Regions from separate parts of the Lentibacillus salinarum genome, predicted to be linked through region 1. Evidence: a T-box and tRNA genes for the amino acid it is inferred to sense, from the RefSeq annotation. Region 1 holds a T-box; the other holds one or more tRNA genes.

What was found. The T-box of region 1 lies ahead of serS (serine--tRNA ligase). A T-box ahead of a tRNA ligase gene usually reads a tRNA of that ligase, here a tRNA-Ser.
Region 2: it encodes a tRNA-Ser, which carries the amino acid that the T-box ahead of serS (serine--tRNA ligase) is inferred to sense. The anticodon was not compared.

Annotation. Positions count from the first base shown of each region.
Region 1 covers NZ_JBHTNH010000028.1:71,605-87,512, forward strand. The annotation lists gene ACFQ4A_RS13135 (hypothetical protein) at 1-328, opposite strand, end outside; gene ACFQ4A_RS13140 (RNA polymerase sigma factor) at 318-821, opposite strand; tRNA gene ACFQ4A_RS13145 (tRNA-Ser) at 1,050-1,139, opposite strand; gene serS (serine--tRNA ligase) at 1,254-2,531, opposite strand; T-box leader at 2,579-2,798, opposite strand; gene pdxT (pyridoxal 5'-phosphate synthase glutaminase subunit PdxT) at 2,827-3,420, opposite strand; gene pdxS (pyridoxal 5'-phosphate synthase lyase subunit PdxS) at 3,436-4,320, opposite strand; gene ACFQ4A_RS13165 (D-alanyl-D-alanine carboxypeptidase family protein) at 4,399-5,745, opposite strand; gene guaB (IMP dehydrogenase) at 5,894-7,360, opposite strand; gene ACFQ4A_RS13175 (YaaC family protein) at 7,563-8,525, shown strand; gene ACFQ4A_RS13180 (HD-GYP domain-containing protein) at 8,515-9,465, opposite strand; gene gyrA (DNA gyrase subunit A) at 10,564-13,056, opposite strand; gene gyrB (DNA topoisomerase (ATP-hydrolyzing) subunit B) at 13,140-15,065, opposite strand; gene remB (extracellular matrix regulator RemB) at 15,183-15,461, opposite strand; gene recF (DNA replication/repair protein RecF) at 15,477-15,908, opposite strand, start outside.
Region 2 covers NZ_JBHTNH010000007.1:15,190-31,097, forward strand. The annotation lists gene ACFQ4A_RS05525 (nucleotide sugar dehydrogenase) at 1-468, opposite strand, end outside; gene ACFQ4A_RS05530 (glycosyltransferase) at 579-1,808, opposite strand; gene wecB (non-hydrolyzing UDP-N-acetylglucosamine 2-epimerase) at 1,958-3,037, shown strand; gene ACFQ4A_RS05540 (glycosyltransferase family 4 protein) at 3,115-4,128, opposite strand; gene ACFQ4A_RS05545 (glycosyltransferase) at 4,157-5,380, opposite strand; gene ACFQ4A_RS05550 (DapH/DapD/GlmU-related protein) at 5,480-6,160, opposite strand; gene ACFQ4A_RS05555 (glycosyltransferase) at 6,173-7,096, opposite strand; gene ACFQ4A_RS05560 (Gfo/Idh/MocA family protein) at 7,383-8,333, shown strand; gene ACFQ4A_RS05565 (hypothetical protein) at 8,592-8,804, opposite strand; gene ACFQ4A_RS05570 (DUF2642 domain-containing protein) at 8,817-9,203, opposite strand; gene ACFQ4A_RS05575 (spore coat protein) at 9,337-9,780, opposite strand; gene ACFQ4A_RS05580 (spore coat protein) at 9,806-10,504, opposite strand; gene ACFQ4A_RS05585 (spore coat protein) at 10,642-10,860, opposite strand; gene ACFQ4A_RS05590 (thioredoxin family protein) at 11,234-11,569, opposite strand; tRNA gene ACFQ4A_RS05595 (tRNA-Ser) at 11,655-11,744, opposite strand; tRNA gene ACFQ4A_RS05600 (tRNA-Thr) at 11,748-11,823, opposite strand; gene ACFQ4A_RS05605 (SHOCT domain-containing protein) at 12,783-12,977, shown strand; gene trpA (tryptophan synthase subunit alpha) at 13,026-13,799, opposite strand; gene trpB (tryptophan synthase subunit beta) at 13,792-14,997, opposite strand; gene ACFQ4A_RS05620 (phosphoribosylanthranilate isomerase) at 15,003-15,608, opposite strand; gene trpC (indole-3-glycerol phosphate synthase TrpC) at 15,598-15,908, opposite strand, start outside.

The sequences.
Region 1 (15,908 bases):
CAAGAGTTTCCGCTGTATCGTCTGTGTTTTCAGCGGGTTTCTGTGCTTTTTCATTTGTACTTTCGCTGTATTCAAATGTATCATGCTCCTCAGTCGGCGAAACTGATTGATGATTGTTGATTATAGTCATGACGACTACACCAGAGATCAGCAACGCTGCTGCAGTCGATAACCAGATGGCTGATCGCTTGAATGTTGTCCGCCGGCGCTTTTGGGCCGCATGCTTTCGGATCGCCGTTTTCATTGATTCTTTTTTCTGAGGGTCTAACGAAACAGATGGTTTCAATGACGTTAACTCCTTTTGCAATTCGTCTTCATTACGATTCATGATAGCCCTCCTCTATTTTGCCCTTTAAAGCCTTCAATGCCCGGTGAAAGGTGACGCGCACTTTCGTATCAGGCCATTTTAAAATACCGGCTGTTTCGGCGACCGATAATTCTTCAATTCCCCGCAAAATCACAACATCCCGATAATCCTGTTTCAGCTTGGCAATCGCCTGATGCAATTGCTGTTTTGTTTCATTGGCTAGTTGTTTTTCCTCCGGTGACACATCGGTTTGATCGTCATACGTTTTGATCAATCGACGCCAGTCCTGCCGTTTCTTTTTCCGGGCCTCATCAATGGCCAAGTTTCGGGCGATTGATATGAGCCATGTTTTGGGGCTCGAGTCACCTTTAAACGAATCATAGCGGTTAATCGCTTTTATAAAGACTTCCTGCACTAAATCTTCCACATCGGGTGTGGACATGTAATAGGCAAGAAATCGATAGATATCATCACTGTAGGCATCAAACCAGTCCGTGATCAATTCCTCATTCAAGCCCGCCGCCTCCTTTGACAGGTTTTCTTCATGATAGCTTCTGATTATTAGACGATAATTTGCATCATATATTACATGATTCGGGAAAAATGGGCCATATAAAAACACATCCATTGCTGTTTGGATGTGCTTCGTATTTCCATATCCATATAAACATACAGAACCGCTACAATGCTCATTGTAGCGGTTCGGTGGTATCTCCAAATTTTATGCGATTTAGATTAATGAAGGAGGTAGAGGGATTCGAACCCCCGCGCGGTTTGACCCGCCTGTCGGTTTTCAAGACCGATCCCTTCAACCAGACTTGGGTATACCTCCATATTGACGACAAGATTTAATTTAACATGTATCATCCCTGGTGTCAATTCTTTTTATGTTTTTTGGAAAAATATTAGGAAAAAGGACGTACATCCTCTCTCCTAGTCATTTTACTTATGCCTTGATAACGTCTTTACCGCCCATATATGGCCGAAGTGCTTCCGGAATCACGACAGAGCCGTCTTCCTGCTGATAATTCTCCAAAATAGCAGCGAGCGTGCGACCGACAGCAAGGCCTGATCCATTCAATGTGTGGATGAACTCTGGTTTGCCGTTTGCTTCACGACGGAAACGGATTCCCGCACGTCTCGCTTGAAAGTCCTCAAAGTTGGAGCATGACGAAATTTCACGGTACGTTTCCTGGCTCGGGATCCATACTTCGATATCGTACTTTTTGGCAGCTGTGAATCCAAGATCACCCGTACACATATTCATAACCCGATACGGCAGGTTCAGCCGCTGCAATACCGTCTCAGCATGACCCGTCAATGTTTCCAGCGTGTCATATGAATTTTCTGGCTTGGTGAAGTGCACAAGCTCAACCTTATTGAATTGGTGTTGACGGATCAGCCCGCGGGTATCACGCCCGGCAGATCCAGCTTCAGAGCGAAAATTGGCGCTGTAGGCCGCATATGTCTTCGGTAGCTTATCACTGGTCAAAATCTCATCCCGGTGAAAATTCGTGACCGGCACTTCGGCTGTCGGTATCAGAAAATAGTCCAACGCTTCCAGCTTAAACACATCTTCACTGAATTTAGGCAGCTGCCCTGTTCCGGTCAGGCTTCCGCGATTAACAATCTGTGGCGGCATCATTTCCGTGTAGCCATGTTCATCCGCATGCAGATCCATCATAAAATTAATCAGTGCCCGTTCCAGCCGTGTTCCGAGCCCTTTGTAAAACACAAAACGACTGCCGGTCACTTTGGCTGCCCGCTCAAAGTCGAGAATGTCCAAATTGGCTGCGATATCCCAATGCGGTTTTTCCTCAAAATTAAATTCCGGTAAATTGCCCCATTGACGTGCCTCCACATTGTCATCTTCATCATCACCAATCGGTACACTCTCATGCGGAATGTTTGGAATGGACAGCATAATCGTCTCCAATGTTTCTTCAATTTCTTTCAATTCCCCGTCAAGTTGCTTAATGTTGTCCCCGACTTCCCGCATTTCCTTAATGGCCGGTTCCGCATCTTTCTTTTCTTTTTTCAGGGCAGAAATCTGTTTTGATGTTTCGTTGCGTTTGGCTTTCAGTGTTTCTGCTTCCGAAATGAGCGTTCTGCGTCGTTCATCAAGTTCCTCGAACCGCTCCAGTTCAGATAGATCCTCCCCGCGGTGAGCTAACTTTTCTTTCACTTTCTGAAAGTTATTCCGTAAAAACTTCATATCCAGCATCGTTATTCCTCCTTCAACAAAAATATAAAAAACTCCCGTCCCCATAAAACAGGGACGAGAGTGTATTTCCCGCGTTGCCACCCTTGTTGAAGCGCCGTATACGCTTCCGGCTCTGGACACGATAACGGGTTTAACCGGGTCTGCCTACTGTCGTTTTCAGCAAACCAGTTCAAGGATGGATTCACATGAAGCTTTCATCGGTTTTCAGCGGTCACCGACTCTCTGTGACAAAGCCATCATGCTACTGGTTCCTTTCATAACTGTTCAGTCATTTTGCTCTATCATAGCCGACTTTTCATGACGATGCAAGTGCCTGTTCTGATTGTTCCACCATACCGGCAAAATATGCAATCAAACGATTGTCATCCGTCAATTCAGGATGAAATGCGGTACAAAGGTAATGCCCCTGTTTTGCGGCCACAATCCGGTTGTCATACGTTGTCAGCACGTCCACATCAGAATCTGCCGTCACAATATACGGTGCACGTATAAAGACAGCATTCACATCGTCACCAATGTGCTTGACGTTAAGATTTGCTTCAAAGCTTGCCACCTGACGGCCGAATGCATTCCGAGCCACTGTCATATGCATCAGACCAAGATGGCCGCCCGTCCGCCCCTCAATGTGACTGGCCATTAAAATCAGGCCGGCGCACGTTCCGAAAATGGGTTTTCCCTGTCCGCCAAATTCCCTGATAGCATCAAAAAAACAATAGCTGTCAATCAGTCTACGCATTGTCGTGCTTTCACCGCCCGGCAAAATCAGACCATCGATCTCATCCAGCTGTTCTTTCCGTTTAATTTCAACGGCCGTCGCACCCGTTGCTTCAATCGAGCGGATGTGTTCCCGTACCGCTCCCTGCAATGCCAGTACACCGATAACACTCATACCAAAACCTTCTTTCTATTCGCTGCGGTCTTGCATCCGGTCATGAGCTTCCAAAGTCCCCATTTCGATTCCCTTCATGGCCGTCCCAAGATCTTTGGACAACTCACCGATCAATTTGTAATCGGTATAATGGGTTGTTGCCTCCACAATCGCTTTGGCGTATTTTTCCGGGTGGTTGGATTTGAAAATACCGGAACCGACAAACACACCATCCGCTCCCAGTTCCATCATCAGAGCTGCATCAGCTGGTGTCGCCACACCACCGGCCGCAAAGTTGACAACCGGCAGACGACCTTCTGATTTAACGTCTAAAAGCAGTTCATAAGGTGCACCGATTTCTTTGGCATACGTCATCACTTCATCATCTGACATTGACGACAGTTTTCGGATTTCCGATTGCACCTGGCGCATGTGACGCACCGCTTCTACGATATTGCCGGTACCAGGCTCACCTTTTGTGCGCAGCATGGATGCCCCTTCCCCAATGCGACGCGCCGCTTCACCCAAATTACGGCAGCCGCATACAAATGGCACCGTATAATCCGATTTCTTCAAATGATACAAATCATCCGCCGGTGTCAGCACTTCACTTTCGTCAATATAGTCAACACCCATTGCTTCCAGAACGCGTGCTTCGACAATATGACCAATCCGGGCTTTGGCCATAACCGGGATTGAGACAGCATTCATTACTTCCTCGGTAATTTCCGGGCCGGCCATGCGCGCCACGCCGCCTGCTGCACGAATGTCAGAAGGGACACGTTCCAGTGCCATAACGGCGACTGCACCTGCTTCTTCTGCTATTTTCGCCTGTTCTGCGTTGACCACGTCCATGATGACGCCGCCTTTTTGCATTTCGGCCATCCCGCGTTTGACCCGATCGGTTCCTGTGTTTGTCATATCGTTTCCCCCCATATAATTGTTGGATAAAACTATTTTATATCTTGCAGACCGATAGATGTTTTCGGTACTGCTGATTTAAAACCAGCCTTTCACTGTGTCAACAACTGTATTGAAAAGATTGCCGAAGAAGCTGCCAATGGCACCAAGTGTCAGCATGAACCAATTATTTTTTTCAACAGTATCTTGTGCTACCAGATCGATTGACCCGTTTCCACCATTCGGGGTAATAAATCCATAATCACCGTCACCATCGTAAACAATTTCAGCTGTCCCGACCTTTTCACCTTTTTCAATTGGCGCCGCAAGCTCCCCGTCTCCATTCAATTTTTCCTCATCCAACTGATAGGTTATGCTGTAGCTATCAGCCTGGTCTCCTTTAACCGGCGTACTGAATGCTTCCTTCGTGGCAACGGCGACCGTATCCTCTTTCCCTTTGGATACCGGGATAGTGGCTTCATCTTCCAGCTGGTATCCGGCCGGGAAGATTTCCTGTGTTTCAAATTCATCAAATCCATAGTCCAGCAGTTTGGCTGTTTCCTCGAAACGTGCTTCCATACTTTCGGTTTTCATCACGACTGATATCAAACGGTTATTGTCACGTTCAGCCGTACCAGTGAAACAATATTTGGCAAGGTCTGTATGGCCGGTTTTTAAACCGTCAACACCTTCGTAATAGAATTGCTGTAATGAACTGGCTTCTTCTTCGTCATGGTCGAGCATCCAATTCCAGTTCGTGATTGGCTCACCCTCAAATTCAGCTGAAGGAATCTCGGTGACATCAAGTGCACCCGGGTAATCGTTGATTAAATGGTATGCTAGCAGCGCCGAAGAACGGGCTGACATCAGATTATTGGCATCCGGATCAGTTCCCTCGGGTACGTTTTCCCCAAGTGAGGCATTGGCAAGCCCTGTGGAGTTGACAAATTCCGTATCCGTCATGCCCATTTCCTCAGCTTTATCGTTCATCATCTTGACAAATTCGCCTTCAGAACCGGCAACCAGCTCAGCCAAAGCGATGGTTGTCGCGTTGTCCGAATTGATCGCCATCGCATCGTACAATTGCTTAACCGTATAATCTTCATCCTGCTTCAGTCCGACACCTGAAGAGGATGCGTCGGCCGATATGCTATACGCATAGTCACTGATCTCTGTTGTCGTATCCCAGCTGATTTGACCTTCTTCGATCGCCTCATGGACGAGATATTCGGTCATGATTTTGGTCATACTCGCTGGAGGTAGTGCCATATCGGGGTTTTTGGCATAAAGAATCTTTCCTGTCTCATAATCAACCAATATCGCGGATTCGCCCTCGATATCGACCGGGTCTGCTGCCTGTACTGATAACGGCTGTACCGTTATCGTTGTCACCATCACCATTGTGGCAAGCAATAATGACAACCATTTCGTCACGTTGTGTGTCACGTTCTCTACCTCCATTTTATGTTAACGTCATTTTTCATCTAGTGTCATACCTCTGATATTTTACCATAAAAAATAGAGAAAAAATAGATAGGGAAGGGCCCTATCTATTGAATGGTCAATATTCCCTAGTTTTGCAAGGAAGTTTGTCCTACGAATAGTTTGGTGCTTCTTTTGTAATTTGCACATCGTGTGGATGGCTTTCCCGCAATCCGGCATTGGAAATCTTGATAAACCGGGCCTCTTCGCGTAATGCATCAATTGAACCGGTGCCGCAATAACCCATGCCGGCACGCAAACCGCCGATCAGCTGATGAACGGTATCAGCAAGTGGCCCTTTATAAGCGGTTCTTCCTTCAATCCCCTCCGGCACCAACTTTTTGGCATCTTCCGCATCCTGAAAATAGCGGTCCTTGGAGCCTGCTTGCATCGCACCGACTGATCCCATGCCACGATAGACTTTATATTGCCTGCCTTGGAAAATCTCTGTCTCGCCTGGGCTTTCCGCGACACCGGCAAACATACTGCCCAGCATCACGACATGCGCACCAGCCGCCAGTGCCTTAACAATATCACCGGAATACTTGATCCCACCATCAGCAATCACCGGGACGCCATACCGGGAGGCAGCAACAGCACAATCATGAACAGCGGTTATTTGGGGAACACCGATGCCTGCCACAACCCTTGTCGTACAAATGGATCCGGGACCGATGCCGACTTTAACAACCGATGCCCCTGCTTTAATTAAATCTTCCGTCGCTTCTGCTGTCGCCACATTCCCGGCAATAATCGTGAGTTCAGGATAAGCGTCGCGCACTGCTTGGACTTTCTGCAAAACACCTGCTGAATGGCCATGGGCTGTATCAATGACGATGGCATCAACACCGGCCTCAATCAGTTTATCAATCCGGGTCATGGCATCGCTCGTCACACCGACAGCTGCTCCGGTGAGTAACCTGCCCTGGGAATCTTTTGCAGCTTTCGGGAACTCAATGACCTTTTCAATATCTTTGATGGTGATTAACCCTTTCAGTGTGCGTTGTTCATCGATCAACGGGAGTTTCTCAATCCGGTGTGCCTGTAGTAAATGCTCAGCTTCTTCCAGGGTTGTCCCGACAGGAGCAGTCACCAGGTTGTCATGCGTCATGACGTCTTTAATCGACGTAGCATAATCCTGAATGAAACGCAAGTCACGGTTCGTTAAAATACCAGTCAGTTTTTGCTCTTCACTGTTGTTGACAATCGGTACGCCGGAAATGCGGAATTTGCCCATAAGGTGCTCGGCATCAAAAACCTGATGTTCCGGTGTCAGGAAAAATGGGTTTGTAATGACGCCACTTTCGGACCGTTTCACCCGATCGACCTGTTCAGCCTGATCTTCAATCGACATATTTTTATGAATGATGCCCAATCCGCCTTGCCGGGCCATGGCGATCGCCATATCAGCTTCCGTCACCGTATCCATACCGGCACTGATCAGTGGCGTATTCAGTTTGATTGTCTCAGACAGACGTGTGCTGGTGTCCACATCATTTGGCAGGACTTCCGACTTGGCAGGCATCAATAATACATCATCAAATGTCAATCCCTCTTTAGCAAACTTGTCATCACGCATGTTTATCCTCCTCCTGACCATGTTGTTAATATAATATGATTATTATCTTCCCACTTGGTGAAACTATGTGATAGATGGCGTTTATCCACGATTCTATTGGTATATACAATACGCGAACTGGCTGTTTTTTTCAATATCCTTAGACGGATATGATAAAAGAAATGCAATTCAAACAATTCGGTACGGTAATGAGAGGGATTTTATGGAAACAAAGCAACTGACGGACTTTTATACCTACCTCCAATCACAGCAAACAGCACAGCATTATTTATACGGCTGTTACCAGCAGATGAGCGACATGGACGCAGCTGTTAAAAGTTTTGAAAACAGCCATGCATTCATGCAGTATCTCGATCATGGTATACGGTTTTTTGAGAATGGCCAAAAGTTGGAGACATTGCTGCAGCCAGTGCTGTTTTTTTATGGGATGGTCCATTTGCTGAAAGCCGCTTTATTAACCAGCAGACCTCATTATCCTGAGTCAACCGCAATACTCGCACACGGCGTCTCAACCCGGAAGCGCAAGAAAAGGGATTACACGTTTATGGATGATGAGATGAAGATTCAGCATAACGGACTGTATCCTTATTTTTCGGAGCATCTATTCGCCATTAAAGAATCACCTTTTTCCAAAATCAAAATGGAGCGCCTGTTAAGCTTAATTCCGGAAATGACCGCGTTATTCGGGTTTCACAACAACGAACGGATGATAGCCGTCGGCGAGCCGGGAACTGCTTTATTCAATTTCCCGGCGTCGCTATTGGACAGCTATCATCTGACGGGCAATGCTTTTATCAAGCGAATCAAACCATATTTGCCGCGGATTCGTCATATCGAAACAGGTGCTTCGATGATTCAGGTCGAATTGGCTCAACCTTTCCAGCCAGAAGAAAACAGTCCGTTTTTTACGGACAGGGAGCGCGGGGCTCTTTACTTTCCGGTCCGCCGAGAAGATTATTTACCAGTTTCTGAGATCATGGTACATTACTTGCTTCTCTACAATTTGAGCATGCTTTGCCGCTATGAACCGGAATGGTGGGGGGATTTGCTGGCAGCCAAACCGGAACAGGATTTTCCCTTTATTAAAACATTTTTAAAAACGACATCGGAAAAAGTGCCCCTTATGATTGGTGAGCTACTAATGCAAAAACATGTCAGCTATTAGCACTGGCATCGGATGATAAATGAACAAAACCGTCGATAAAAACTTGGACAATATGATGATCAAGTTTCGTAAAATGATCGTGCTGCAGTTTTTTAATTGCCGCGAAAGGTGACTGTTTTTTCTGATAAAACCGCTCACACGTCATAGCATGATACATATCACATACAGCGATGATACGGGAATAGCGATGAATGTTATCTTTCTCGAGTCCCAGCGGATAGCCGGAACCATCCAGGCGTTCATGATGCTGGAGCACGGCCAGTTTGACGACTTGTGTCAGTGCAGCAGCTTTTTCGATCATCCGGTACGAATAAACCGGGTGTTTCCTGATATCGTCAAGTTCCGAACGGTTCAGTGGCTTATCTTTTGTCATGAGCGTTTCATCCACTCGAGCCATCCCACAATCACTCAGCGCTCCGGCCAATCCGACTTGCAGCCATTCACCTTTCTCATACCCCAATTGTTTGGCCAAAAAAGCCGCCAGGATCCCGACAGACACGCTGTGGTGATAGACATAGTCTGTGCTGGTAGCGTATTGATCCAATGTATAGACCGCCAGCCCAACATGGTCGATGGATTCAAACAATGGGATAAGCACCTGACGTACGTCAGCGATATCAACCATGGCATAATGCTGCCAGTTCTTAAATAGTTTTTTATAATCATCGACAGCATCCTGGTATTGCTTGGCAAATGAGCGTGATGCAATCCATTCTGTGGATGCCGTGCGCTTAGCTTCATTTGCTGCTTCAGGGTTAAAAGGCCTACCATCCGCCAATGTTGCTGAGACATCAACAGTCGCCACTAAAAATTTATGTAATACCGTAATGTGTTCCTCAGTTAAAACTGTTTTTTCCGGGATGATTGGTTTCGTCGTTTTTCCTTTGACATCCTTTAACAGCACACATCCCGGTGCCAGCTGTGAAGGTTCAACACGCATCACATTCCCCCCCTTTAAATTATGGCTGTTATCTAATTTGACACAAAATCCATAAACTACGACGTAACTGTTGCTGGATTGTTTTCTATAAGTACGTGTCATTCCCGCCGTCCAGGATCGCTGCGGGCGGATGCTTTCCGCGGGCACGGCCTCAGCCTCCTCAGAAGCAAAGAACGCTTCTTCCGGGGTCTTCGGGCACGTGCTGTTCCCGCAGGAGTCACCGCCCTCCGCTCACCCGGACTAGTTAAGTTGCGTGATGCGATTTACTATTATTGCCGTAAATCCAAAACTAGCGAAGGAAAAACACTTGGTGCTCGTCACGTTAGTAGCAATTTCGGTGAGGCAGACGCTCCTCGCAGGTTGAAGCGTACTCGGTGAAGTTTTGCTTTGTGCTCGTCACGTTAGTAGCAATTTCAGTGAGGCAGACGCTCCTCGCAGGTTGAAGCGCACTCGGTGAAGTTTTGCTTTGTGCTCGTCACGTTAGTAGCAATTTCGGTGAGGCAGACGCTCCTCGCAGAAAAGATTGCTGACGCACTGCTGGTTCTCACCGATGCCTTTAGTCCCGCAGTCCTCCATGTAGTCTCCGTGTATTTCCTCCGCTGGGTATTGCTCTCTGAGAAACCAAAATATTTTATGACGGATAAAAGAAAGACTTTAAACCATTGAAACCAGCAGCTGGAATATGCGAGACTCCTGTGGAACAGCGAGCCTAAGAGACCCCACAGCGAGTGGTTTTTGCGAGCGAGGAGGCTCGTGGTGAGCCCACGGAAAGCGAGTATATTCCAGCTGCGTCGTCAGAGAGCCTTACTAAATGCTACCAATTGGACTTCCTGAGTCTGTGTTGCAATTTATATCAACTCCGAAAATTTAAGAGTAACGAAATTTACGAAAAGAATCTAAATTATAAGGCTTCTTTTCGTATTGGTTGTTGTTATTGGTTAAAAGAAATCGATGCGTTAGCCGATTTCGTTATTGAAAATGTCATCCTAAATTTTATACTTCTTTATTTTTCAAAAAAGTGACCCGGTAATCAGCACTTATTGACTGTGATCGTGCTGTTCGGGTCACCTCTAGGGCTTTCAGTCTGTTAGCTGATTATCATTCGTTGTCTTCTTCCTGACTCTCTGCTGCTTCTGTTTCCGTTTCCTCAATATCTTCCGCATCCTCTTTTTCCACTTTGGCAACTGTGGCCACTTCTTCATCATCCTGAAGGCGGATCAGACGAACACCTTGTGCATTCCGGCCAATTCGGGAAATCCCCTCAACCGGAATACGGATTAGCACACCGGCAGCCGTAATGAGCATCATGTCTTCTTCACCTGTAACGGCTTTTACGGCGACGACTTCATTGTCATCAGCCAGTTTACACGTGAAAATCCCTTTACCGCCGCGATTCGTAACACGGTACTGTTCTTCCGGTGTTCGTTTGCCCATCCCTTTATTGGTCACATGCAAAACCTGCCAGCCTTTATCAAGGATCTCCATGGAGATGACGTCATCATCATTCCTTAGAGAAATACCGCGTACCCCGGCAGCATTCCGTCCCATAGGGCGAACCTGGTCTTCCGGAAAGCGAATCAGATAGCCGTTTTTGGTTCCGATCATGATATCCTTCGCTCCGTCCGTTAACCTGACCGAAATCAATTCATCACCATCACGCAAGCCGACTGCAATCAGGCCGCCTTTGCGTATGTTGGCAAACTGTGACAGGTTTGTGCGCTTAGCTAAACCGTGTCTCGTTGTGAAGAACAGATAGTAGTCATCACTGTATTCCGAAACGGAAATAGCTGCATTAACCCATTCATCTTTTTCAATCTGCAGTAAATTAATGATTGGGATACCTTTGGCAGTACGGCTGAACTCCGGAACCTCATAACCCTTGGCTCGGTATACTTTCCCTTTATTCGTAAAGAACAGCACCGTATCATGTGTGGAAGTGGAGACTAAATGTTCAACAAAGTCATTCTCATTGGTTCCCATCCCCTGGATACCACGGCCGCCACGCTTCTGCGTCCGGTACGTGGAAGCAGGGAGCCGCTTAATATAGCCCTGGTGTGTCAGTGTGATGACGACATTTTCCTCAGGAATCAAATCTTCATCTTCAATAAAGTCTGCACCACCGGTGACGATTTCGGTACGGCGCTGGTCATCAAATTTGTCCTTTATTTCCGTCAGTTCTTCCCGAATAATCTCAAGAACCTTCTCGTCATCTGCCAAAATTGCTTTTAATTCATCAATCTGTTTGAGAAGGTCATTATATTCATTCACGATTTTTTCCCGTTCCAGGCCTGTCAGACGCTGCAGACGCATATCCAGAATGGCCTGTGCTTGCTTCTCACTCAAATCGTAATTTTCCATCAGTCCGTCACGCGCGATATCGGTTGTTTTCGAATGACGGATTAGAGAAATGACCTCATCCAGATGATCCAGGGCTACACGCAAACCTTCCAGAATGTGCGCACGTGCTTCAGCCTTTCGCAGTTCAAAAGCTGTACGCCGTTTGACGATTTCTCTTTGGTGTTCCAGATAATATTCCAGGCATTGCTTAATCGTTAAAACTTGCGGACGCCCATTAACCAATGCCAGCATGTTGATGCCGAACGTTGTTTGCAGAGCAGTATATTTATACAGATTATTTAATACAATATTCGGATTAGCGTCACGACGTAATTCAATCACGACGCGCATCCCATCGCGGTCTGATTCATCACGCAGGTCGGTAATGCCGTCAACGCGTTTATCACGGACAAGCTCGGCAATTTTTTCAACCAGCTTGGCTTTATTAACTTGATATGGCAATTCAGTCGCAATGATGGATGATTTGCCATTCGAGTGTTCATCAATATGAACCTTTGCCCGAATGGTTACCGAACCTTTACCGGTCTCATAGGCTTTTCGTATGCCACTTCGGCCAAGGATTTCACCAGCTGTTGGAAAATCAGGCCCATGAATATAGTGTTCTATTAACTCATGAATGGTGATCTCCGGATCCTTGCTGACAGCTAATACCGCATCAATCGTTTCACCAAGGTTATGAGGTGGAATATTCGTTGCCATACCAACGGCAATCCCGGCTGCACCATTGACAAGCAAATTTGGAAAACGGGCTGGAAACACAACCGGTTCTCGCTCTGTTCCATCATAGTTATCCGCATAGTCAATGGTATCTTTATTGATATCACGCAACAGTTCCATGGAGATTTTTGACATGCGGGCTTCCGTATACCGCATAGCTGCTGCAGAGTCACCGTCGACCGAGCCGAAATTACCGTGACCGTCAACAAGCATGTAACGGTAACTGAAATCCTGTGCCATTCGCACCATGGATTCGTAGACCGCCGAGTCCCCATGCGGGTGATACTTACCGATGACTTCACCAACGATACGGGCAGATTTTTTATACGCCTTATCTGCATGCATGCCAAGGTCGTTCATGGCATATAAAATCCTGCGATGGACGGGCTTCATGCCATCCCGCACATCTGGCAATGCCCGTGATACGATGACACTCATGGCATAATCGAGAAAAGACGTGCGCATTTCCTGGCTGAGATTAATTTCCTGAACGTTTGGACGTTGTTCATCTGCCATTCCAATACCTCCAAATTCCTAGATCAAAGGCGCTGGCATCCGCTTAGCCCAGCACATTTAAACAAGACCATTCCTATCGTTCGTCAAATATCCAAATTCTGGACATATTGAGCATTTTCTTCGATGAAGTTGCGGCGTGGTTCCACTTTATCACCCATCAGCATATCAAAAATATGGTCAGCATCCATGGCATCAGATAACTCAACCTGAAGCAATGTCCGTGTTTCCGGATCCATGGTTGTCTCCCAAAGCTGTGAGGCATTCATTTCACCAAGCCCTTTGTAACGTTGCAGACCCGGCTTTGGTGTTTTCGGCAATTCATCCAAAATGCGTTCCATTTCCTCCTCATTGTAGGCATAATGGGCAGCTTTGCCCTGCTGAACTTTATATAATGGCGGTTGTGCAATATAAACATAGCCATGTTCAATTAATGGACGCATATAACGATAGAAAAAGGTTAACAATAATGTTCGGATATGCGCGCCGTCGACGTCAGCATCGGTCATAATAACAATTTTATTATAACGGGCTTTGGTTATATCAAATTCTTCGCCAATCCCGGTTCCCAATGCTGTAATCATGGCCCGGACTTCTTTATTGGATAATATTTTATCGAGACGTGCTTTTTCCACGTTTAAGATTTTGCCGCGCAATGGCAGGATCGCCTGAAAATGCCGGTCACGTCCCTGTTTAGCCGAACCACCGGCAGAGTCACCCTCAACGATATACAGTTCACTGATGCTGGCATCCTGTGATGAGCAATCAGCCAATTTACCCGGCAGATTAGATACTTCAAGGGCGCTTTTCCGGCGTGTCAGTTCACGCGCCTTTTTCGCCGCAATCCGTGCACGAGATGCCATCAGGCCCTTTTCCACCACGATTTTGGCCACGTCCGGATTTTCAAACATGAATTTGGAAAATGTTTCACTGAATGCTGAGTCCGTTACGCGTTTCACTTCACTGTTGCCAAGCTTTGTCTTCGTCTGCCCCTCGAACTGCGGGTTTGGATGCTTAATGGAAATGATCGCTGTCATGCCTTCCCGGACATCATCACCACTTAAGTTCGGGTCATTTTCATTAAACATATTATTCTTCCGTGCGTAATCATTAATCACCCGTGTAAGGCCGGATTTAAAGCCTGATTCATGGGTGCCGCCTTCATATGTGTGAATGTTATTGGCAAAGGAATAAATATTGCTGGCAAACCCGTCATTGTATTGAATGGCAACTTCAACCGTAATTTGTTCGTCTTCACTTTCAGCATAAAACGGTTCATGCAGCTCTTCCCGGTTACGGTTGATATATTCAACGTATGAACTGATGCCGCCCTCATAGCAATACGCAACCGGCTCTTCATTAGTCCGCTTGTCCTCAATGGAGATGGTAATGCCTTTATTTAAAAAGGCTAATTCACGCACACGCTGCTCAAGTATGGCAAAATCAAATTCCGTCGATTCTGTAAAAATCTCCGGGTCCGGTTTAAATTGTATTTTCGTACCGGTTATAGCCGTTTCACCGACCGTTTCGATTGGTCCTTGTGGCACACCTTTTTCAAACCCGAGGTAGTAAATGTTTCCGTCACGATGAACATAAACGTCCAGATGGCTGGATAACGCATTGACGACGGAGGCCCCGACACCATGTAGCCCGCCGGAAACCTTATAACTGTCATTGCTGAATTTACCGCCCGCATGAAGCACGGTCATTATCACTTCAAGTGCCGGCTTGCCGGTTTTTTTCTGAATATCAACCGGAACACCGCGGCCGTTGTCGATCACGGTCAGGCTATTATCCTTTTCAATGATCACCTGGATTTTATCACAGTATCCCGCCAGCGCCTCATCTATACTATTATCGACGATTTCCCACACGAGATGGTGCAACCCTTTTTCACCAGTTGTCCCGATATACATGCCGGGTCTTTTCCGAACAGCTTCAAGTCCTTCCAGCACTTGGATCTGATCGGCACCATATGCTTGTTCATGTGACATATTTTGTTCTGCTGACATCTTTTCACCTACGTTTCCTGGAAAAACTCACATGTCGCTCCGTCATGTTCAATTTTAATGCATAACGAGCGATGAGTTTTCGTATACTTGTAAACAATATGGTTTGAGAACGATTCGTTACTCGATTTCATCGGAAAAGTCATCTAGTTTGCTGATCGTCGAAATCATACTGGCGCGTTTTTTCAGTGTGGAAACAGACAACGAGCTGTAATAGATGGTGTCGCTCGTTACCACGACTGATTTTGCTTCGTCAGTCGGGCCGTAAACTTTTTGCTGTTCAGCGGCCTGCTCCACCATTTTTTCCATAATGCCTGATGATGTCACGACACTGTAATCAATAATCGAAATGACATCCTTTGACTGAATGACATTATCATTGCCAATATGAATAAACATCGTATCCCCCCAGCGTCATGTTTCAACCGTGCCTTGATCCACCCGGAATAATTGTGCTTCATGCAGTGTTTGTTGATCAATCCCGTCGATATTGGTTGTGGAGACAAATGTTTGCACTTTTCCACGGATCGTATTTAATAAATGGGATTGTCTGTGATCATCCAGTTCACTTAACACATCATCAAGAAGCAATACCGGATATTCGCCGACTTCATTGCAGATCAGCTCAATTTCAGCCAGTTTCACGGATAGAGCAGTTGTCCGCTGCTGTCCCTGTGAACCGTAAGTCTGGACATTTTTAGCGTTGACATGGAAATGGATATCATCGCGGTGTGGTCCGATTAAGGTGGTGCCACGGTCGATTTCCTTTTCCTGCAGCTCAAAGAATGTATGGGTATATATATCCACCAGTTTATCCTTGTCCGTTGATTCTGATACCTCAATCGT
Region 2 (15,908 bases), on a different contig from region 1:
GTCTTGGCCGGGACGCAACCCCGAAATGTCTTCTATCTTTTTACCGAATCGATTTTCAGAATCTCCGGGGGGAAGCGTTGTTTCAAAAATCACCAACGAATCTTCTTTAATGCCTTTAGCTATATCCGCGACGGCATGATCGATCATGTGATAATCTGTCTGGTTTTGGTCATCTGTTAAAACCGGGACAATCACAACGATTGTGTCCGCTTCAGCAACGGCCTCGGCAGTGGCTGTTGTAGCGGACAATGTATTATTTTTATGGGCCGTTGCAATAAGCTCATCTAATCCCGGTTCGTTGTTAATATGCGTTTTTCCCTGATTAACGGATGCGACGACATCGTGGTTGATGTCCGCGCCGACAACATGATAGCCGTTATTGGCAAAAATAGCTGCTAGGGGTAAACCGATTTTTCCGAGTCCTACAACGGCTACAGTTGATGTGGGTGGGTTTTGATCAATGCGCATATGATAACCTCATTTCTTTATAAACTCAAAACGATATACCCAATTTTATGCTGATAAAATGGCTCATGACTGTGCTTGTGCTTGATACGGCCGTATTTTGATTAAACCGCTTATGACCTGTCTTTGGCTAAACGGTCATAAACTGCGTACAGTCGTTTCGCCATGTGCTCCCAGCTGAAATGAGCTTCCATCGCCTGCCGGGCATTGAGGCTCATGGTGCGGATTTTGTCGCGGTTGGCATCAAGAAAATGAAGCGCCTGAACATAATCGTCGGCCGTTGCTTGTTGCTTGGGAACAACATGGCCGCATTGATACGTTTCAACAAATGTTTGCATATCTTTGCTTTGATTGGCTAAAACGGGCACACCATTGTTTAAATAACTGAAAAACTTGTTAGGCATTGCAAACCGCTGATTAAGTGAATGGGCTGTGTCCAGGTCGATCCAGCCCAAATCGGCCCCCTTCATCACGGAAGGAATCGCGTCATAACCTATCCACCCGGTGAAATGGACGTTTTCCTGTAAGTGGGGCGGAATCAGGTGTTTTAGGTCCTGATCGGCAGCTTTTTCACCTCCGATGATGATGAGGTTGAGTCGAAGTGTTTTGTGGCACTGTTCCAGAATGTCAATCAATTTATGAAAGCTGCCTCTGTTTTGATTCATTACCCCTTCGTAGGCGATGGTGAGTCCTTTTTTGTATCCTTGTCCCGGATGGTGGTCAGGTGTTAAAGGCGGCGCGTTATAAATAACTTCAGTTGGCAGATAGGGATTGATTGAACGGTACCATGATTTGATGGATGATGAGACGGTGATCACATAGTCCAACTCGTTCAGCATAAGCTTAAGCATTTGTTTCTTGGTGTTATAAATGTTTTGCGGTTGCTCGATTAGGGGGTCCGGATCCAATTCATGGCTGTCATAGATCAGTTTGGTTTGCTTTCCTTCTACAGCTAGGGCACGTTTGATGCCAATGCCTGAATAAAGGGAAAAAAACTCATGCGCATGGTAGTAATCAGCCTTTTGTTCAATGCCCAATTGTGTCAGCTGGTCGGTAAAACGATGATGGTGACCGGATTGAAGGTTGTGGTTGAGTTCTTTGATCCGTTTCTCAGGATGACGTTGCTCATAGGTTATGACGTTAATGCCTTCATGACCAAATACCGATGACCTGAATTGCTCATAAAAAATGCTGCCATCCACATCAAATAAATACCCCTTTTTCCTCGGGACGATCATGGTGACCTGATAGCCTTGTTGGTGTAAACTTTTCGCTTCCTTTTTAAAAATGCGCGCATCTAAAAACGGGTGCTCAGATACTAAAAAACAGACATTGTGATCCATTATTTTCCTCCTGCTGCAAGTTATCACGGTTTTTTAGTTTTATTCCATGGTATTGAGCATGGTGAGAAAACGTGTGTGTCAACGTCGGATCATCCTTTTGGCATGACGAATAGAATAGATTAATCGCATTGTCAGAAAGGGGAAAGGCTATGAAACTAATAACGATTACCGGTACAAGGCCTCAATTTATAAAAGCTGGCATGTTATCCAAGTTGTTTAGAGCCATGTCAGCGATTGACGAAATCATCGTGAACACCGGCCAGCATTATGATGACAATATGTCCACCGTGTTTATTGATCAATTGCAGCTGCCGGCACCAGACTATGATCTGGGGATAGGCTCCGGTTCTCACGGAAAACAAACGGCCGGCATGCTGACGAAACTGGAGGATGTCATGATGGCTGTGAAACCGGATATGGTGTTGGTGTATGGCGATACAAATTCGACACTCGCCGGAAGTCTGGCAGCATCAAAGCTTCATATTCCGGTTGCGCATGTGGAAGCTGGGCTGCGCAGTTTTAATAAAAAGATGCCTGAAGAAATTAACCGTATCGTGGCGGATCACGTATCTGATTGGCTGTTTTGCCCTTCGGAAACGGCTGTCAGTAATTTAAGACGGGAAGGTATTGAAAAGGGGGTCTATCGAACAGGTGATATCATGTATGATGCTGTCGTCCATTTTAAACCAGTGGCACTCGACTATTCCTCGATACGAAGGGACCTATCACTCCGGGAAAATGATTACTATTTGGCAACCGTTCACCGCGCGGAAAACACAGACGATCCCCAACGCTTACGATCTATTCTGGAAGCCTTAAACCAATTACACAAAAAGGTTGTCATTCCCATGCATCCCAGGACGAGACGCAAAATGGATGAATACCAGCTAATGGGCAATATAGCGCGTTCGTCGATAACCATCGTGAATCCACTCAATTATTTCGACATGCTAGCCCTTACTTCCGGTGCACGTGCGATTTTAACGGACTCCGGCGGGCTGCAGAAGGAGGCTTATATGCTCAGAGTACCTTGTATAACGCTGAGAGATGAAACGGAGTGGCCAGAAACGGTGCATGCCGGTTGGAATCAACTAACGGGTGCTGATACACAAAAGATTGCGGATACGCTTCAAGCGCTCCAGGTTCCCAACGAGCATCCACCACTTTTTGGAGATGGCAAAGCCGCACGAACCATAGCTGAAATTCTGATAAAAGAATGCAGTACTTAATAAGATGCCTATCATGCTAGAATGATGAAATGTACCATGCTGTCAGATTAAAAGAGGTGCCCTGCCTGGCACCTCTTCTATAATTGGTGATAAAGATCAATATACCGGTTCACCACGTTAGCGGTACTATGATGCTGTTTGACATATGCCCTTCCTTTAACCCCCAGCTCCTTCCATTGATCCGGCCGGCTGATTAAATCATGTAAAACAGCCGTGATGGTATGCGGTGTGGCGTTCACAATCGGCATTCCGGCCGGGTATTGATTGACCAGATCCTCTCTTATATAGCAGATAACCGGTTTACCCAAAGCCATCGCTTCAGTACTAAGATAACCGGGTGAGCCAATCCGCAATTGATCGATCACGATATCCGCCCTTGCCAACAGGTCCATTGTTTCTTGATGGTCCATCCCTTCAATTAGCCGGAAGTCAAATGCAACGCCAGCATTTTCCAACTGTTCAACGGCTTCCTGGATGAATTCAGTCCCCTTTAACTGACGTTTAGTCGGGGCATGCACGATGAGCGGTTTTGTCTTTCCCTTGGGGTAGCGGGGCTGAAGACTGCCAATATCGACAATATGAGGGATAACATGTGTTTCGTGATAGTAATCTTTAATATAGGATTCGATTTCATAGTCGAGTGCAATCGCATGGTCAATGTAATGGGATAGGGTGGTTAAATTTTCTCTGATCTTTTCCTCGCTCCATTCCGGTTTAACCCGGACAAACGGATTTTTGGTTTTCGCCGCGGATAATAGACGTGCATCAGACCCACGGTGGTGGGCCACCAGTTTCTTACCCGCTTTTTTCAATATTTCCAGATCACGTTTGTCCGGAAAAAATGTGCCTCCGAAGTGAAAGTGAAAGATATCATATTCCTTTATTGCGTTGTTCATATATTTCTTGATTTTTCCTTCCCGCAAATGGTTTGGCACTTTCTCTAGGTTCAGGCAAACATCTGATTCAAAGTTGTACCGATTACCATAGAAATGACAGGCTGTTGCTTTAATGCCTTTCGAACGGAGTGCCCGGCATAAGTTGATCATGGGTAATCCGCCTTCAGGAATATGCAATACGCGCAACGTTTTCACCCTTTCTGTTTAATACGTGTCATGTCTGTTAATTGACAGAGAGCCAATGGTAAATATTAAACAATCGTTTCTCCATTTTTTCCCACGAATAAATTTTCTCCATTGCTTTACGGCCGTTTTGACTCATCTCCTGTAACGTATTCCGATGTTGATGCAAATAGAGAAACACGTCCGCATAGTCTTGCGGTGTGGGTTCTGTTTTATCAATCACATAACCACACTTGTGTTGACGGATAAAGCGTTCCATTTCCTGACATTTATTGGTGACAACGGGGACGCCGCTATTAAGATAACTGAAAAATTTATTCGGCAGTGAGTAATCTTGATTAAGAGAACGTTCGACATCACTTAAGTCAATCCATCCGATATCAACATCCTGCATATGCTGTGGAATGGTGTGGTAATCGACCCACCCGGTTAACGTGATCGTCCGCCTAAGATGATTTGGTATCACCACCGAACTGCCATGTTGTTTTCCGCCGATAATTTTGAATTGAAAATCAGTTTTCGCCGCACATATTTCTGAAATGTGAATGATTTTGTTCTGACTTCCTTTCCGGTCGTCGATGTTTCCTTCATAACCAACGCTTAACCTGTCGGAATGAAACGATTTAGGCTGCTGGTTTTTGTTGAGCGGCGGGGAATTATAAATGACTTCCACCGGCAATCCGGGCATATGGGACTGATACCAGGCCTTAATCGACTCGGAAACCGCTATGACATAATCCACGTCCTGCAGCATGACCAAGAGTTGTTGCTTCAACAGCTTTCTTTTTTCCTCCGAGTTTCTTGGGTGCAAAGGATCAGGCGTCAGCTCATGGCTATCGTAAATTAATTTGACATCTTTTCCTTTCTTTTTCTTCATCAACCGTTTGATGCCAACACCCGCAAACAGTGACAGGTACTCATGGGTATGATAGATGTCAGCATCTTCCTGGATGGCAAGTTGTGTTAAAGGGTTATGAAAACCTTGACGTTCCCACATCTGTTCGTCATTCAGTACTTTATTCAAGGGCCGTCTGCTGTTTTCCGCATTGTAGGTGACAATTTTGATGCCTTCATGGGTAAACACTTTACTCCGGAATTGTTTTTTAAAAGGGGTACCATCAATGTCAAATAAATGTCCGTTTTTCTTTGGGACAATCATCGTGACACGGTATCCTTTTTTCTGCAGGCTTTTTGCTTCTTTCTTAAAAATTCTGGCGTCCAAAAATGGATGATAGGCAACGACCATACAAATTTTTTTAGCCATGACAATCCACCTTTCCTGCTTGTTCATTCCTTGTTGGGATTGTGAGGTATCTTTTCGACAAAACAGCGACAGACTGATGTCCATCGCTTTTTATTTCCATTAAGGGTTAAGTTTTTTCGCAGGAACGCCTGCAACCGTGACGGCATCACTTATATCTTTCGTTACGGCAGCCCCGGCGCCGATGATACTGTTGCGGCCAATTGTCACACCGGGCAGCAATGACGCATTATTACCGATTTTCGCTCCCGTTTTAATATAGGGACCATTCAGGGTAACGCTTTGAGCTCCCATATATTTATCATTCGCCATGGATACACACGGCCCGATAAAAACATCGTCCTCCAATGTTGTATCCCCGGTTACATAGGCTTGTGTCTGAATGGTGCAGGATTTTCCGATTCTGGTATTTAATTCGACAATCGCTGCTCTCCCGACCACTGACGCATCACCAATCGAGACATTCTCCCGGATACTTGCGTGATCACCGACAAAGACGTTTTTACCGATACGTGTCCCGGCGTAGACAGACGCCAAGTGCCCAATCGTCGTACCCGTCTGAATCGTTAGCTGATCTCCTCTGTCAGCGACGTTTCGCATTCGCTGGTTGACCGCTGGTTTAATGCCAAGGACACAATTGCTGCCAATGGTGACATCATCACCAATCTGAGTGCCTTTTAGAATGGTCGTATTATGGCCGATCGTCACATTCTCCCCTATGACAACGTCTTTCTCAATGACGACATGCTTTCCGATTTGTGCTGTTTCGGGAACAGAAGACAACGGAATCCCTCCTTATTGATCAACAATCTGTTCGATGCGTTTAATAAGCTGCTCTGACCGCTGCTCTAAGGTATGCCGTTCATGAACAAAACGATAGCCCTGATCAGCTATTTTCTGTCTTTCTGTTTCATGTGCTAAATAATATGCGGCTTTGTCTTGAAAGTTGTGTTCGTTTATCGGAACGAAGTGAAAATCGGGAATAAAGCCTAAATCCTCCAGTTCCTTGAAGGTTGGTGCCAGGAGGAGTGTTCGGCAGGCGAGTGCCTCAAAGTATTTAATAACTGGGTAATTCAATCGTGATGGACTGGTGAAAAAGATCCGCGCTCGGTTGAGTTCCTTTGCATACGTTTGGCCCATAACATGCCGGCCTTCGTCTTCTTTGGAAAAATTCCGATAGCCCGGATGGCGATGATAGACAAAACGCGCGTCACCCTGATAGGCATCGAGAATCCGTTGCCGTAATGGATAAACCTCGTTCACAGCCCCCATCATTAATAGACGGATGTCTTTTTTGAGCCCATAGTCTTTATAGAGCGTTGTGTTGACAAAGTGGGGGAGCCACTCCATTTTCGCTTTAAATGACGGATAGGTGGTTAAAAATGGGTCCCGGACGGCGGTGAACAGATGTGTGATGTTATTTTGTTCAATGTAGTTTTTTCGGAGTTTCGTAAGCCGATGGACATCATTGACAAATAAGCCAGTTGGAATATCAATATGGGCAAGCCCTTTGATCAGGGGATACAGTTTCCGGTCCAGATCATTCAGTAGTAGTATAAAATCCGGCCGACCTGGAAGCTGTTTCGTAATATGGCTGATATGGCCTGGTTTTCGCCATAACGTTAACTGGACCTTTTTCGCCATTTCCTGTTCCAAATAATAAAAGTTTTTATTCAACTGTCGGGACGTATCTTCGGCAATCAGCAAAATATGCAGCATATCGTCACCTCCTTGTTTCTTATCATCAGCAGGACACAGGCCAATTTTAGTTTGATTGGTATGATAGTCTACCTCGTGTAAAAGCTGGCGCATAAGATAAAGTAGTATTCTTTCCGCATCTAACGGGCAGCAAGATCCCCACGACAAAACACGAGGTAATCCTCAGAAGAATAAGTGGGCGAACATGCTTCCCGTAAATGCCCGATTCATTCAACTATCAATCAGTGGCGGCTTATACCCACCTGCTGATTGAAGTTTTATTTTATCAAGAGTGAGGCGATTCGCTATGAAAGTCGGTGTGATTGGAACTGGCAATATGGGAGAAAATCATGTGCGAACGTATTTATCGATGAATGACCATTGCCAGCTTATAGGGATATACGATGATGATGAACAAAAAAGGCGTCAGGTTGCTAAAAAATATAACGTTGAACCGTTTCAATCCGTCGATGACCTTCTTGCGTCGGTTGATGCTGTCAGTATAGCGGTGCCGACAGAATTCCATTATGAAACCGGATTGGCCTGTATCCGACACAACGTTCATATGCTGATGGAGAAGCCGTTGACCAGTACAATTGCAGAGGCTGATGATTTAATCTCGAAGGCCATGGAAGCAGGTGTCAAACTTCAAGCAGGCCATATTGAGCTTTACAATCCGTTCATCCAGGTGCTCAAAGAAATGCTGAAACACGAGTCCGTTATCGGGTTGGCTTTCCACAGAATAAGCCCTGCTGATGTCACGCTTAAGCAAGTTGACGTGGTCAAAGATTTAATGATTCATGATATTTATATGCTAAATGAATGGCTTCAGGATGACACGCCGGAACTAAATGCTTTCGGTAAAGTCATCGGGAATACCCCGACACACGCGGCAGCTGTGATTCGGACGTCACAAGGGATAACTGCCCAGCTGACGGCAAGTTTTATGTCAGAAAGAAAAGTCCGGACTATGCAAATCCTGACAGAGGACGCCTTTATTGAGGCAGATATATTGAACAGGACAATCAATGTAACGCGTGTGTTTGCCGAGAAAACGGGTCATCATCCGATCCCGGTCTCACAAACGATTCGGATCGGGGATTCAGTACAGCCATTATATCTTCAGTTAATGGATTTTATCGCGTGTATTAAGTTCGGTTCAGAGCCTTCCATTACCGGTAAGGAGGGAAGGCAGGCACTTAGGATGGCCAATCGGATTACGGATGCGATTGTTCATGCTGGTGATTCGTATTATTAGCTATTTGTATGCCGTCCGAATCGATTTTATCCCGCATGTAACTGACAGGTCGACAAAAACTCGCGCGTCCTGTTGCATTGTCGACACTAGCACATCCTGTGTGTCTATTTAACGTTTCGCTTTATTTTAAAAAGCGTTAATCATATCGATCGTTTCCGCTGGATTTACCAGTGGAATAAGTATGGCAAGTAAAAATCCCCCGGCAGGTTAGTGCCGGGGGATTTGTCATGGAAGGTGTGTGTTCATTTAGTCTGGTGTTTATGCCGCAGCAGGGAAGCGAACAAAATTGATAGCGCCGACTGACAGGTATAGTGTGTTATTATCCCCATAGCCACTGTCAATTTCAACAACAAGCACCAAATTCGCAGTAACGGTTGAGAGGACACCTTCTATTAAATTGTTATCCGTAGCGACTTCGACCCTTGAGCCGATTCGTCTGGCCAGTTCAGCAGCAAACGTATCTTGAAACATGTGAATCCCTCCTTATAATTCACTGACCAATTCAATGTCTTCCATCGGTACAAGTACTTGCGCACCATCAGCTTCTACCAGTACAACATAGTCATTCTGCACTGAAATCAGCGTACCGGTGACCGGTCCAAAAGGCGTGGTAACTTCTACTTGTTCATTCTGTAAATCCAGTAGTACATCTCGCATTGTTGTCGGAGTGGAAGGGGCAGGGTCAGTGGGTGTGTCTGTTCCACCATCCGAACCGAAACCTACATTCAGCCCGGCATTGAGATCGATGCCTGGTAGGTCAATTGACACATTATTATTCAAACTGCTATCTGTGCTGTCATCAACTAAATTTTGCGATAATTGATTGGCCAGTTGTAATAGACGTCGTTGACGATTTGTCAGATTAGCCACAGCTCATCATTCCTTTCTTAATGACAGATTTTTAATGGTCTCACCCATTAAAGGATTTTTTTAAGACCGGGGAAGTGGAAATCGTAAATGTTTTTTCGTTTGACCGGCTTCCCCGGACGGTTGATTTGGTCTATTAAAGGATATCCAGGGAGGCGACAATGGCAGCTAAGACCTGGAATAACAATTGGATGTTGATGGCGATATCGGTATCGGTTGTGGTGATTTCAACATCTTTGGACTGTTCAACAATCGTCTTTTGGCGGTTACCCTGTCTTGTGTTGACCACTTGTCTGAAGTCCTGTGTGAGGTCTCTTGATTGTGTCCCATCGCCAATCGCAATATTAATCACGGCTGCAATGGCTGCTTCAATACCGAGCTGTAGAGAGACAGCCGCCTGTCTGTCAGTTGTTGTGACGTCAATATTTTCGGAGTCTTTAATGATAATCCATTCATCTGATATTTGTTGGCTGGATGCAGATTCGCCCGCATCCTGCACGACAGTTGCATCACTTTGGTCCCTTGTATGATCATCACAATGATCCAGAGCACGCCATTCCGTCTTCGTCATATGACTCATGTTTTCCAACTCCTTTCGTTAATGGTTACAAGACGTCGACCATGACAACCAGGGTTATCAGCAATTGCAGCAGAACCTGAATATTAATGGCGACATCTGTGTCTCTCGTGGTTACCGTGGCGTCTTTGGTATTATAGATATAGATTTTTTGTTTATTGATTTGTTCGGCATTAAATTGCTGGAAGAGGTCTTGCGATATCGCTTCACTCCGTCCTGAATCAGCAATCGCAATATTCAGTACTAACGCTATGGCCAGCTGTAAACTGGCTTGAAGTGAAACCCCAATTTGTGTGTCTCTTGAATCAACTGTGATATTACAGGATTCCTTCACCCAAATCATTTCAGCTGATTCCTGATCCATAAAGGAATATTGGCCTTCATCTTGTGAGACGGTTGCATGGGGATCGACTTCGACCATTTCAAACCGGCCATGCTGGTCATGGTGGTCATGTTTTTTATATTTTTCCCTGCATTTGCCGCATTGGTTGTAACCAGGTTCACAGTCGGTGGATCCGCAGTCCTGGCAGCAGTGTTGATTGTGTTGATGTCTGTATTGGTGTTTATCCCTGCATTTGTCGCATAAATGACGGTCAGGGGCACAATGGGTGGTTCTACATTCGTGACAGTGGTGTTGATGGCCGTATTTGCGTTTATCCCTGAGGTAAAAGTACTTACTCTTGTTGCCATAAGGGTTCATAGTACTGTGCCGCTTATCTGATCTCATATTAACACTCCTTTCTTTTGTTAATATTACTCTATGGTTGTTCCTACTAATCAGATTGCACGGATTCACTAGATTATCGTTTTTTAGCAAAAATTAAAGAAAACACCTATGAAATGGGTGTTTTCTTTAATAGACTCCTATTTATCTGTTTCTGTTTTATTTTTTTCCCCTTGATTGAATTGCTCCACCTGTGTCCTCAAGTCTTCAACCATATCCTTCAGCATTTGTTTCTGATCATTTGACATATTGTTTTTGACTTCTTCAGGTTTTACATTGTTTTTGCGGAATATATCATCAATCATGACTTTGACAACTTTTTCGGGGATGGCATTGTGATTGGCTGATTTATTGTCCATATGCATATCACCTGCTTTCCTTAAGCTTTGGTTTATCCTATGGCTCACAGCCGATTTTGATTGGATTGTTGTCTATGATTTTGCGGGAAATGGTCAATTGGCGATAGACTATTATCCTATGAGAGATATATGAGAGACAGATATCCGTGGTTGAGGGTCATAGGAAGCGTAAAGTGGATTGGTCTGCCTGATCAAAGGTTGAATGGCCTGTCACGAGAGGTGAATAGCCAGAAATTGGAGAAAGTGGCCAGATTATCGTTAAAGGTGGTCAGGTTGTTTTCAACGTGGCTGATTGATGGCTTAAACCGGTCGAAATATAACAAAAAGCGGCCGTCTGACACTTAGAAAACATCACTGGTCCGATCAACCCATCTTATTCCAGGAATCCTTCATAAATTTTGCTTAATTTTTCTTCAAACAAATCCATATGGACGATACGGGCTTCACGCAAATATTCCTTGCCATCGCCAAATAGCAGTATGACCGGCACTGTGAAGATTGAAAAATGTCCAGCAATGGCTTCCAGTTCATCAGCATTGACATGGCCCATTTGCACTTCCGGGTAGTCTTCCAGGAGCTCTTGCACCTGGGGCAGCAATCCGTGACAGACGCTGCAGCCGGTACGGGAAATGAACAGGAGAGCCAATGGATGATTGGCGATGAAATGATCAACATGTTCCAGTGTGTTTACGTCTGTGTACTTCTTCATGACCATGTCTCCTTTCCGGCGAGCCCTTGCCCAAAAATGAACTGCCGCCAAGCAGGGCGACAGTTTTGGATTAATCTATATCAAACGGAGGAGGTGGGATTCGAACCCACGCGGCGCTTACACGCCCTAACGCATTTCGAGTGCGTCCCCTTCAGCCGGGCTTGGGTACTCCTCCAAATGGTGCTGGTGAGAGGACTTGAACCTCCAACCTCATCATTACGAGTGATGCGCACTGCCGATTGTGCTACACCAGCATGTAGATGACAACTTTTAAGTCCATTGAAAATAATAATATAAATGTTTTATTTGTGCAATGGATTTGACTGGAAATTGTAGAATTGAATTTTGCGGAAATTTTTTTATAAGCCTAAATTCCCTCGATCATCCGCCAAACCGTCGAATAGCGCTTCTAACCGCCCGAATGGCCCTGAGATTCCGCCAAACCGTCGAATAGAAGGCTTCTAATCGCCCGAATGGCCTTGGGATTCCGCCAAACCGTCGAATAGCGCGCTTCTAACTGCCCGAATACCCCTGGGATTCCGCTGAACGGTCGAATAGAACGCTTCTAACCGCCCGAATGGCCCTGAGATTCCGCCAAACCGTCGAATAGCGCGCTTCTAACTGCCCGAATACCCCTGGGATTCCGCTGAACGGTCGAATAGAACGCTTCTAACCGCCCGAATGGCCCTGAGATTCCGCCAAACCGTCGAATAGCGCGCTTCTAACTGCCCGAATGACCCTGAGATTCCGCCAAACCGTCGAATAGCGCGCTTCTAACTGCCCGAATACCCCTGGGATTCCGCTGAACGGTCGAATAGAACGCTTCTAACCGCCCGAATGGCCCTGAGATTCCGCCGAACGGTCGAATAGCGCGCTTCTAACTGCCCGAATGACCCTGAGATTCCGCCGAACGGTCGAATAGAAGGCTTCTAACTGCCCGAATGGCCCTGAGATTCCGCCGAACGGTCGAATAGAACGCTTCTAACCGCCCGAAAGACCTTGGAATTCCGCCGAACGGTCGAATAGAAGGCTTCCATTAGCCAAAATCGACTCAATGGTCAGCCAAAAGACATAATTATTCTGGTAAAAAACGCATTAATATAGAAGAGGGTAATGCCAAGCGTAAAGTGCACTGCCAGCAATGGATTTGACTGGAAATGTTTCTGCGCTTAAATTGATAAGTACAGGGAACAGTAACAGTGGAGGTGATCTCGTGACAGTTGAAGGTTATATCAGGTTAGGTCTCGCACTCGTTGTTTTGGTTATGATTGTGATCATTCTCTACCGCTTTAATGCTGGCAAAAGTACCCGGCGGAAAAGTTCACTGGAAATCATGCAAGAGCGCTATGAAAAAGGTGAGATCACGAAGGAAGAATATGAAGAGGCTAGAAAAAGGCAAGGAAAATAAAGCAAGCTGTCACTTGCCACAATATTTTCCGGCAAGTAACAGCACAATTTAAATACTTTTCTGGAGCAGATGTTTGATATCGTCCGTTTGACCTTTATGAAACCAATCGACGATCCTGCTTCCGATAACGACACCATCGCAGTTGGAACCCAGTTCATGCGCCTGTTCCGGTGTGGCGACACCGAACCCGGCCAAAACCGGTGTATCGGTCATTTGTTTCAGATTCTGTAAATATGTCTTAACGCTGTTTTCATGTGACGTCCGTGCGCCGGTCGTTCCTTTGACCGAAACGGCATAAAGGAAACCTTCTGATCGCCCGGCAATTTCAGTAAGCCGCTCGTCCGGACTGGTCACAGCGGCCAGGCGGATATTGGCGATCGCATATTGTTTAAGAAAGTCAGTGATTAGGGCTTCTTCTTCCAATGGCAAATCAGGTATGATGACGCCATTTACCCCTGCGCTTGCACACGTTGCCGCAAACGTTTCTGGCCCGAACGTGAAGATCGGATTCAAATACGTCATCAAAATAACGGGAATGGACCGCTCTTCCTTGAAACTTTCCAATGTTTCCAGAACACCTTGCAACGTTGTGCCGTTTTCCAGTGCCCGCTGTCCGGCGTCTTGAATCGTCGGCCCGTCTGCTGTCGGATCGGAAAAGGGAATTCCCAGTTCAACAGCTGCTGCACCGCAATCTTCAAGAAACCTAAGCCGTTCCGCTAGTACATCAAGGCCGCCATCACCGGCCATGATATAGGGGACGACAATGTTCTCGCCTGCTGTACGTTTTGCCTCCAATGCTTTAGCCAAAAATTGATTACGCATCTACACGACCTCCCAGTACATCTTTAACCGATTCAACATCTTTGTCGCCACGGCCGGATAAACAGATCACAAGGGATTCTGTCTCATCCATTTCGCTTGCCTGTTTCATCGCGAACGCTACCGCATGGGCACTTTCCAAAGCCGGGATGATCCCTTCCGTTTGGGAGAGGAACTTAAAGGCGTCGATAGCTTCCTGGTCTGTGACAGATGTGTAGGTTACCCGGCCCTTTTCATGAAGGTGGCTGTGTTCAGGGCCAACCCCGGGATAATCAAGGCCTGCTGAAATGGAATGGGCTTCTTTAATCTGGCCGTGTGTATCCTGGAGCAGATGTGTCATCGTGCCATGCAAAACACCAACGCTTCCAGCTGTTAACGTTGCGGCGTGTTGATGGGTCTCAATGCCACTCCCACCGGCTTCCACGCCATAAATGCCGACATTTTCATCCTGAATGAACGGATAGAACATCCCCATGGCATTACTACCGCCGCCGACACAAGCGATAACAGCATCCGGCAATTGTCCCGCGGCTTCTTGATGCTGCTGTTTGGCTTCTTCACCAATCACCGACTGAAAATCCCGCACCATTTGTGGAAAAGGATGGGGCCCGACAACAGAGCCGATGATATAGTGGGTATCTTCCACATGACTGACCCAGTAACGCAATGCTTCATTGACCGCATCTTTCAGAGTACCGCTGCCCTGTGAGACACTTTCAACCTTGGCGCCAAGCAGTTCCATCCGGAAAACATTCAGTTTTTGTCGGCGAATGTCCGCCTCACCCATGAAAACAACGCATTCCAACCCAAGCAGCGCACAAACCGTCGCGGTTGCCACACCATGCTGGCCGGCCCCGGTCTCAGCAACAACTTTCTTCTTGCCCATCCGGCGTGTCAAGAGGGCTTGACCGATCGTATTGTTGATTTTGTGGGCACCGGTATGGTTCAAGTCTTCACGTTTCAAATAAATCTTCGGGCCGCCCAGTTTTTCCGACAGGTTTTTGGCATGATAGAGCGGTGTTTCCCTTCCGACATAGTTTTTTAAATAATCGTCCAGTTCCCCCCGAAAAGCTGGATCGTTCATCGCTTCCGTGTAAGCTTCTTCCAGTTCAAGCAGAGCCGGCATCAGCAATTCGGGAACAAACCGCCCGCCGAAATGGCCATATTTGCCTTTTGTGTCAGGAAATGTATAGGCTGTCATGTCAATCATCCTTTCCTCTTGGCGTTGTTGATAAATTGATTGATTTTTTCAAGGTCTTTCGTACCGTTTGTTTCCACGCCGCTCGATACGTCCACTCCGGCTGGTCTGCTGGTCGCAATCGCTGTTTGCACATTTTCCGGTGTCAATCCGCCGGCGAGAATCGTTTTTTGCGGATCAAGGTCACTGTTTGCCAGCTGTGTCCAGTCAAAGGTTGTGCCATTGCCGCCTCGATTAGGACCTTTAGGACTGTCAACTAGGTAATAATCACACGGATAAGCCTTTATCGCTGCCGTGTCATGTTTGCCCATCCGGAAGGCCTTGATAATAGGATAAGGAAGCTCTTCGGCAAATGACGGCGATTCGTCCCCGTGAAGCTGAATGATATCCAACCCGGCTTGTTCGGCAGTCTGTATGATGGTGTCGTATGATGCGTTGACGAACACACCGACTTTTTGCATGGTGGATGGCAGGGCAGCGCTTATATCCCCTGCCTGTTCCGGTGTCAGCTGGCGTTTGCTCGGTGCGAAAACAAACCCGATAAAATCGGCTCCATCCCTAACAGCCGCTTGTGCCGCTTCAATTGTCGTAATACCACAAATTTTAACGCGCATTTGATCGTCCTCCTTTCGAGAGCGGAATTTGTAAGTCGCTGATCGTTCCCGGCAAGTCACCGGCACGCATCAAGGTTTCCCCGACAAGGACAGCGCTGGCACCATGTTGGGCTGCCTGTTCGACATCCTGGCGTGATTGAATGCCGCTTTCGCTGATGAGAATGGTGTCCGGATTCGTCACCATCGATGCCAGCCGACCGGTCGTGCCTAAATCAACCGCAAATGTTTTTAAATTCCGGTTGTTGATGCCGATAATGCCAGCCCCTAATTCAATGGCTGTGGTCATCTCTTGTTCGTCGT